2 regions of the Solibacillus sp. FSL W7-1464 genome follow, and region 1 is predicted to be linked to the other one. Evidence: predicted binding sites of a transcription regulator. Region 1 holds the regulator's gene; the other holds the start of a gene.
What was found. The regulator Rex, encoded in region 1, represses fermentation and respiration genes when NADH is low (regulators of the CRP and FNR family bind a similar motif). The targets are predictions, from matches to a motif close to TTGTGAAATATTTCACAA.

Region 1 (4,273 bases):
ATAATTTCGTCGCCTTCATTTACGTCAAGCTCAAGACGAGTGCCGTTGTCAAGAACACGACCTGTACCTACTGCCACAACTTTACCTGTTTGCGGTTTTTCTTTTGCTGAGTCGGGTAAAACAATACCAAATGCTGTTTTTTCCTCTACTTCAACAAGTTCGATAATGATGCGATCTCCTAATGGTCTTAACAATTGAAACAACCTCCTAAGAAATTTTCTATTTTTAGCACTCTCTTTTATCGAGTGCTAACACATTTATTAGTTTAAAGAATTCCATATTTTTTTGCAAGTATGTGCGCTAAAAAATTTTGATTTATTGGCAAATTCCTCTACAATGTTAAATGTATAACATTGGTCTATCATAATGGCCCTTATTAAACTCTATAATAGAAGATACAGCATTCCCCATGCAGTTTTGGAATGTTTTATTCTACTATTCAGTAAGAGAAAGAAGGTTTTTCACCCGTGACTTCCCGTTCATCAGATAAGTTCAAAACGCAGAAGACCGCATTTTATGTGTTATTAACTTATATTATCTGTCAGTTATCAGTCTTATTACTTATATTCATTCCCGGCTTAAAAGATTCCCTTTTACAACTTTTTTCTGGCATATCTGAGCAGGAAAAACTTATAAAATTATCTGCTTGGTGGTCAACTATATCATTTGCGGTTGCTTTTATTGTGAGTTTTATATTAATCTCCCGGAATAAGCAGTTTTGGGAAGTATTTAAAGGAGAAAAGGCATCAATTGGTGCTTCAATCGGCTGGGGGATCATCGGTTTCTTCCTCGTCTTTCTAGGGCAGACAATCGGTGCTTATATCGAGCTTGCTTTAGGAATTGATATGGGATCGGAAAATACCGAAGCAATAATGAATGTCACAAAAATAGCTCCGATTATGATTATTGCTACTGTCTTTTTAGGGCCGATCTTGGAAGAGCTTGTATTCCGCCGTGTCATTTTCGGATCGATTATTCAAAATTATAATTTCTGGATTGCAAGCATAATTAGTGCAATTGTATTCGCTGCGATTCATATGGATTTTACGCATATTTTACTGTATACGATCTGCGGGATGATCTTCGCATTTTTATATCATAAAACAAAGCGCCTTCTCACACCGATTATCGCGCATATCCTATTGAATGGTTTTGTCACGTTCATCCAAATGAATGCCGATAAGTTTCAAGTTTAATTTTTTCCCGCTATGTGCAATAGCGGGTTTTTTATATTATCTGTTTAAACGAAATAAAAAACGCTATCAAGTTCGATAGCGTTACCATTAACTATTATTCATCTGTTCCATTTGACGACGCTGCATTTCAAGGAGCTCCTCTACTTGCAGTTCACGCTCACGTTCCTCTTCTGCTAATATACGTTCTTTTTCAGCCACTTCATATTTTCGATAACCTAGACGTGCAATGATAATACTCAATTCATATAATACAAAAAGCGGAATCGCAATAATGATATTCGATACTAGATCAGGCGGCGCCAGAAGTACCGAAATCACAATTAATACAAAATAGGCATACTTCCGGAACTTTACCATGAGCTTCGGGTTAATAATCCCGAGACGTGAAAGAAACAGTGTGACAACCGGCAATTGAAACAGTACCGCAAAAGGCACAATTAACTTAATTAAAAATGAGAAGAATTCATTAATACCAATTGTTTGCGTAATATTCAAATCATTGGATAAATCCGTCATAAACCGCATTATAAATGGGAACAACACAAAATAGGCAAAGGCTATTCCCCCTATACACAGTACAAAAGCATACGGAATATATTTCAGTGTTGCCTTCCGTTCAGCCTCATGCAAACCAGGTGTTATAAATGCCCAAAGCTGGTATAGCAGTATTGGCGAAACAATAACGGCAGCTACTATAAATGTTACTTGTAAATAAACGGTTAAAGGATCTGCCGGACTAAATGCGTTCATCGAAAAACTGGCAGCTAAATCGCTGCGTTGAATGTATCGAATAAGTGGTTTCGCCGAATAGAATCCGACGAAAAGAGCCATCACGAAGTAAACCGCTACGAAAAATAGGCGTTTTCTAAGCTCTTCCATATGTTCAACTACGGTTAATTCCCTTGAATTCATAGCAAGACATCCTTATTTTACTTAACTTCGTTTTTTTCGTTCTCTTTATGTTCAATCACTTTTTTCTTCGTATCGAAATCGTCGTCGTCATCCGTCAAGCCTTTCGTAGCGCTACGGAATTCACGTAAAGTTGTCCCCATCGCACGACCTAATGATGGCAATTTTTTGGGTCCGAATATTAACAAAGCAATCAGTCCAATGATAATCAGGCTCACAGGTGTAATCGCATTTAGATGTATAATCACTATAGCCACCTCCTCTATTATTATGTATATTTTACATTAATTAACTAGAATTTGCTATTTATAGTAATAATAATTTGTTACTATCCTGAGTTTCGTACTAAATACGTAAGTGCCTGTAATTCTACCGAAAGATCAATGTTCATCACTTTAATCGTATCGGGAACAGATAAACGTACGGGTGTAAAATTTAATATACCTTTTGCATTTATTTTAACAAGTCGGTCTGTCATCATTTGTGCTGAACGAGATGATACCGTCAATATTGCTAATTCTGCGCCAAATTCTTCATACATTTCTTCCAAACGATCTGGATGGAATACTGGAATATCACTAATCGTTGTTCCTTCCATCGGTGCCTTCGTATCAAATGCAACAACGATACGTGTGTTATGATTTTTTTGGAAGTTATATTTTAGTAAGCCATTTCCCAGATTCCCGACTCCTATTAATGCAACATTCATTGCCTCATCCTGATCTAAAGTCTGGCGGAAAAATTCCAGTAAATACTGGACATCATATCCATATCCCTTTTTACCGAGTGCTCCAAAATAAGAAAAGTCACGTCGAATCGTCGCAGAATCTATTTTCATCGCATCACTTAATTCCTGTGAAGAAATACGTTTTTTACCTTCTGTTGCGAAGTTTTTTAAAAATCGATAATAAAGAGGAAGTCTTTTTGTTGTTGCTTGTGGAATTTTTACTTCTTGTTTCACACATTCTCCTCCTATGTACATTTGGAAATCTTTTTCAAATAATGCCTCCGTATAACCTGTCGAGGATACCCAACATGATATAGTTGTCGCCAAGCAATAAGACATGTATAACATGAACTCCGCTCTTTGTGCAGAAGCAAGTTAATCTTACTAAACAAGAAGCGACAAGTAAAGTATCCATCGTTGCGAACAATGTTCCCATCCATTAAACTAAATAGGAGAAACTGAGGTGTAAACATGATTGTCTTACAAGTAAATCAATTATATAAATCCTTTATTACAGATGAAATATTAAGCGGTGTAAAACTAGAAGTACAGCACCGTGATCGCGTAGCATTAGTAGGACGAAACGGTGCCGGCAAGTCCACGTTATTAAAAATAATCGCCGGACAAATGAGCTATGACTCTGGTGAAATCATTATTCCAAAAGACGTTCAGGTCGGCTATTTAGAGCAACATGCAGGCATCGATTCCGAACTTTCAATTTGGGACGAAATGATGACAATTTTCGCAAACCTGCAAAATCAGGAGCAAACGCTGCGTCAACTTGAACAGCAAATGGCCGATCCTGCAATTTATGAAGACAGCGAACAATATACACGCATCATGGCAGAATATGACCAGTTGCAGCATGATTTCAAAGATGCAGGCGGATACCAGTATGAAGCCGATACCCGCTCTGTTCTGCATGGGATGCAATTTTTCCCTGAAGATTATCAAAAGCCGATTCGCTCTCTATCCGGCGGACAACGGACACGCTTAGCACTCGCCAAGCTTCTTTTGTCCAAGCCCGATCTCCTTATTTTAGATGAGCCGACAAACCATCTTGATATTGAAACACTGTCTTGGCTGGAAGGCTATCTAAAAGGTTATGAAGGAGCGATTTTAATTGTTTCCCATGACCGCTATTTCCTGGATCAGGTCGTGTCGATTGTTTATGAAGTGTCCCGTACAAAAGTGTCGAAATATGTAGGGAACTACAGCGCCTATTTAGATGAAAAGGCGAAAAACTACGAACGTGATTTAAAAATGTATGAGCGCCAAATGGATGAAAAGGCCAAGCTCGAAACATTTATCCAAAAAAACCTGGCCCGGGCTTCAACTACAAAGATGGCACAATCACGACGCAAAGTACTGGAGAAGACGAATTGGATGGACTCTCCTGATGGCGACGAAAAAAGTGCCAATTTCGGCTTTACAATCGATC
Region 2 (4,273 bases), 1.0 Mb from region 1:
TGTCGTTTGTACGAATCGATTTCTGTGCGTTCGTAATACGCGGGTTATCCGGAATGATACGTCCGTCAAAATACGGTTTTAATGTCGCCACTCCTGAGTTGATCCATAAAAGTGATGGGTCATTAATTGGAACTAATGGTGCCGATGGTTCAATATGATGCCCCTTTTCTTTAAAGAAATTCAAATAAAGACGACGAATTTCAGAACCTGTCATTGTTTTTGTTGTCATGTTTTATTCCTCCTACTAATTATTGAAGTCGATGAATTTTGGTACTATTTAAATGATTCGCTTAAGAAAACAAAAAAAGCCTTCATCCCGGTAAAGGGACGAAGACTATTATCTCGTGGTACCACCCTAATTTATAATGCGCTGTGCATCATATCTCAAGTGCTTGTAACGTAAGCAGACGGCAGTGATTAGCTGCACTCTGGAGTAGCTTTCAGTATTTGTTCGGGGAGATTTTTTCAGCCGGGAAATCTCTTTCTGCTCACGAAGTCCATACGTACTTGTTCCATCATCGTTTTCATTTTATTATGCTCTTCATTATAAAAAATAGATATCGTGCTGTCAATCGGCATTCCTTAATAATTAAAACGTTTTTTCGTCAGTAAAATTAAAAGGATGGCAGGCACTGTACAAATGATCATTCCTAAGAACGCCAAACCTGGTTCGATTTCATAAAGCTTACCACCTAATAATGTAAGAATCGCTGCACTTAAACTCATGGCAAGTGCCGAATAAATCCCCTGTGCATTTGGGATCTGCTCCTGTGGTAAAGCTTTGGAAATATAGCGGATAAAGGCATAATGCGCCATTGCAAATGAAAGGGCGTGAAGTGCCTGAGATATGATAAACATCGGCATATTCGGAAATGCGTAAACTAGAATCCAACGAATGCTCGAGCCAATTGCCGCGATAAGCAATAATGAGGAAGGCTTCCATTTTGTCAAAATTGTATCGGCCTTATAAAAATAAAGAACTTCGAATACTACTGCGACATTTAAAATCATACCGATATAAAACGGATTGACATTCAGATCCTGTAAATAAATATAGCCGTAGTTATAGTATGATGCGTGTGCCCCCTGAAGCAGAATGACAACAAATAATACGATGATAAAGCTTTTCACTTCAAATAGGCCTTTCATCGAGAGCGTTTTTCGCTCCTCTTTTACAGGCGTTAAACTTAATACTTGAGGTGCAGGCATGAACTGAATGATGAGCAATGCTGCTAAACCTAAAATCATCATCCATAAAATCATATGCTCCCCGTACATCCCGCTGATCATACTGATGATCAGTACAGCGACGACAAACCCGAACGACCCTAACGAACGCGCTTTTCCATAATGTATGGATCCATGTTGCATTAATGTGGAGGCACTGCTCTCAACAGCCGGTAATAATGCCGGGTAAAAAGCACTGAACAGCAACGTCATTAAAAATAAGCCGCCGAATGAATTAATCGGTATGTATAGCAGCGTCACAATTAGTGAACTTGCTGTAAAAAAGATCAGTACATTTTTATTGCTCATCACTTTAGAAACAAACGGGAAAATAAACATCGTTGAGACCGCCCGTGCAACAAGTCCAAATCCCATTATGATACTCGCTTCTGAAACCGTAAGCCCTTTATCGTTAATAAGCCAACCTGTCCAATATGGCAGGAAAATACCCCATGTAATAAAGAACATAAAGAAGTTTTTCGCGAGCCAACGCTGATTATTCATAGTCTTCATCCTTTTTCATTTTTATTAAGTTGAATATTAACATGAGAAATACTACAATAATGTGAGAAATCTCATATTTAATTGGAAGGAGTTGCTCTATAATTTGAGAAAGTTACCAATAGATGAAAGTCTCTCATATATCGAAAAATACCCGATTTCCCAATACTTTTCATTTGATATCGTTCCATTTATCCATGTGTATGAATTCGATAAAGGCGAATTTATTTTCCATGAGCATTCCTTCCCCGACTATTTGTATTACATGGTTGAAGGAAAAGCTAAATTATATATTACCCATAAAAACGGGAAAATTTCGCTCATCGATTTTATTACAGCTCCGACATTTATGGGGGAAATGGAACTGTTAAATGCTGAACGCTATTCAAAAGGTATTCAAACTTTATCAAAGTCAGTTTGTTTTGCGATTTCGATTCAGGAAGTGAAGGAAAAATTATTGGCAGATCCTGTGTTTCTGAAAATGCTCTGTATTTTTTTAAGTCACAAAGCAACGACAGCAACAGCAAAATATACACAAAACCAGGCCTATCCGTTGGAAAACCGATTAGCCTCATTCATTCTACTATCATCAGATCAACAATTCTATAAAGAAAAACATACTGAAGTATGTGATTACTTAGGCGTATCCTATCGCCACCTGCTATTTGTCCTTGCACAATTCAGCGAAGCCGGCTATATAACGAAACAAAATCGCGGATATATTTTGACAAACCGGTCCGAACTGGAAAAACTTGCATCAGAAATTACGTATTAAAAAAAGACTGCGCTAAAATATTTTTAGCACAGTCTCTGAAATATATTAAATAAACATACCGGCAATTGCAGCTGATAATAATGATGCCAATGTTCCTGCAGCAACCGCTCTAATAGCAAGCTGTGCAATCATTGGACGTTTATCCGGTGCCATACCACCTAAACCACCGATTAAAATACCCATTGAGCTTAAGTTTGCAAAACCACACAGTGCAAACGAAATAATAATGGCTGTTTTATCAGAAAGCTCGCCGATAACTGGACCGAAGTTAGAGTAGGCAACAAATTCATTTAAAATTAATTTTTGACCGATGAATGAACCTGCACGTACTGCTTCATCCCAAGGAACACCGATTAAAAATGCCAGCGGCGCAAATACATAACCTAAAATACCTTCAAGCGTAATATTATCAAGTGCTGACCAACCCGTTAAATCACCAATCCATCCTGCAACGCCGCCTAAAAGACCGTTCAGTAAGGCAATTAATGCGATGAAACTTAATAGCATTGCCCCAACGTTTACAGCTAATTTCAACCCGTCAGATGCACCTGATGCAGCTGCATCAATAACATTCGTCGCTTCAGAGTTACGCTCTAATTTAAAGTCATCTTCATTCACTTCTTCTGTTTCAGGAATCATTAATTTCGCCATTACCAGTCCAGCTGGAGCAGCCATGAAACTCGCCGCCAGTAAGTATTCTAGTGGAACACCTAATAATGAATAGCCGATTAATACCGAACCTGAAACCGATGCAAGTCCACCTGTCATAACAGCGAACATTTGCGATTTTGTCATTTTATTTAAGAACGGACGAATTACAAGCGGCGCTTCTGTTTGTCCAACGAAAATATTGGCAGCAGCATTTACTGATTCCGCTTTTGTTGTACCTAATACTTTTGATAAGAAACCACCAATAATCTTAATGACAAATTGCATAATTCCCAAGTAGTAAAGGACAGAGATTAAAGATGAGAAGAAAATAATAATTGTTAATACGCTCATCGCAAATACAAATCCAACACTGTCAGGATTTGCTAAACCGCCGAATACGAAGTTAATCCCTTCATTCGCATAACCAATCAGCTTCTGAACACCTTCAGAAAGTTGCATAAGCTTTTCGCGGCCGTAAGACCACTTTAATACGATAAATGCAAAAATCAACTGGACAACTAATCCTGAAATAATAATTCTCCATTGAATTGCTTTACGGTTATTAGATAACCCGATGGCAATCAGTACGATTCCCACAATACCTATGATTCCCCATACGAAATCCATGTATGTGCACCTTCTTTTTTAGTTTTGAAAACCTTTTCATTTTGTAAATATTGACATCGAATTTCAGACGTCATATAAGTTTTTTTCATACTATCATATCCACACAAATAATATTAATTAATAGTTTCTTTCAAAAGTTCTGATTTTTCCGCAAAAATTTATCATTTTTTTATTATGCCCCGTTTTGTTTCAAACTTTTAATATATTTAAAACATTTTCCCTCTACCTTTGAACATAAACACATCATTTATTAAATTTGTCCAAAATAGTACATTTCCATGAGCAAAAAAACTAGCCATTCCCATTCAAACATGAACGAAAATGGCTAGTTCTATTCTTCATTGAAGTCATACGGAGAAATATTTGCCATACCAATTAATGGATGAATATATGGTGCTGTTTCTGCCGTTAAATGATTTGGCAACGATTCACCGATTTTATGTGAAGCTGAAACATTCAGGAGACCAAGCTGCTCTGTAGAAGGAATTTGCT

Region 2: the regulator Rex is predicted to act here: its motif matches at 1,791-1,808, upstream of yeiL (transcriptional regulator YeiL).

What each region holds. Positions count from the first base shown of each region.
Region 1 covers NZ_JBBORC010000001.1:3,530,615-3,534,887, forward strand. Annotated here, with positions in the region: gene groES (co-chaperone GroES) at 1-194, opposite strand, end outside; gene MKZ25_RS17600 (CPBP family intramembrane glutamic endopeptidase) at 684-1,196, shown strand; gene tatC (twin-arginine translocase subunit TatC) at 1,284-2,108, opposite strand; gene tatA (twin-arginine translocase TatA/TatE family subunit) at 2,126-2,353, opposite strand; gene MKZ25_RS17615 (redox-sensing transcriptional repressor Rex) at 2,434-3,066, opposite strand; gene MKZ25_RS17620 (ABC-F family ATP-binding cassette domain-containing protein) at 3,304-4,273, shown strand, end outside.
Region 2 covers NZ_JBBORC010000001.1:2,531,090-2,535,362, forward strand. Annotated here, with positions in the region: gene alaS (alanine--tRNA ligase) at 1-229, opposite strand, end outside; gene MKZ25_RS12565 (MFS transporter) at 583-1,731, opposite strand; gene yeiL (transcriptional regulator YeiL) at 1,835-2,503, shown strand; gene MKZ25_RS12575 (NupC/NupG family nucleoside CNT transporter) at 2,549-3,781, opposite strand; gene recD2 (SF1B family DNA helicase RecD2) at 4,113-4,273, opposite strand, start outside.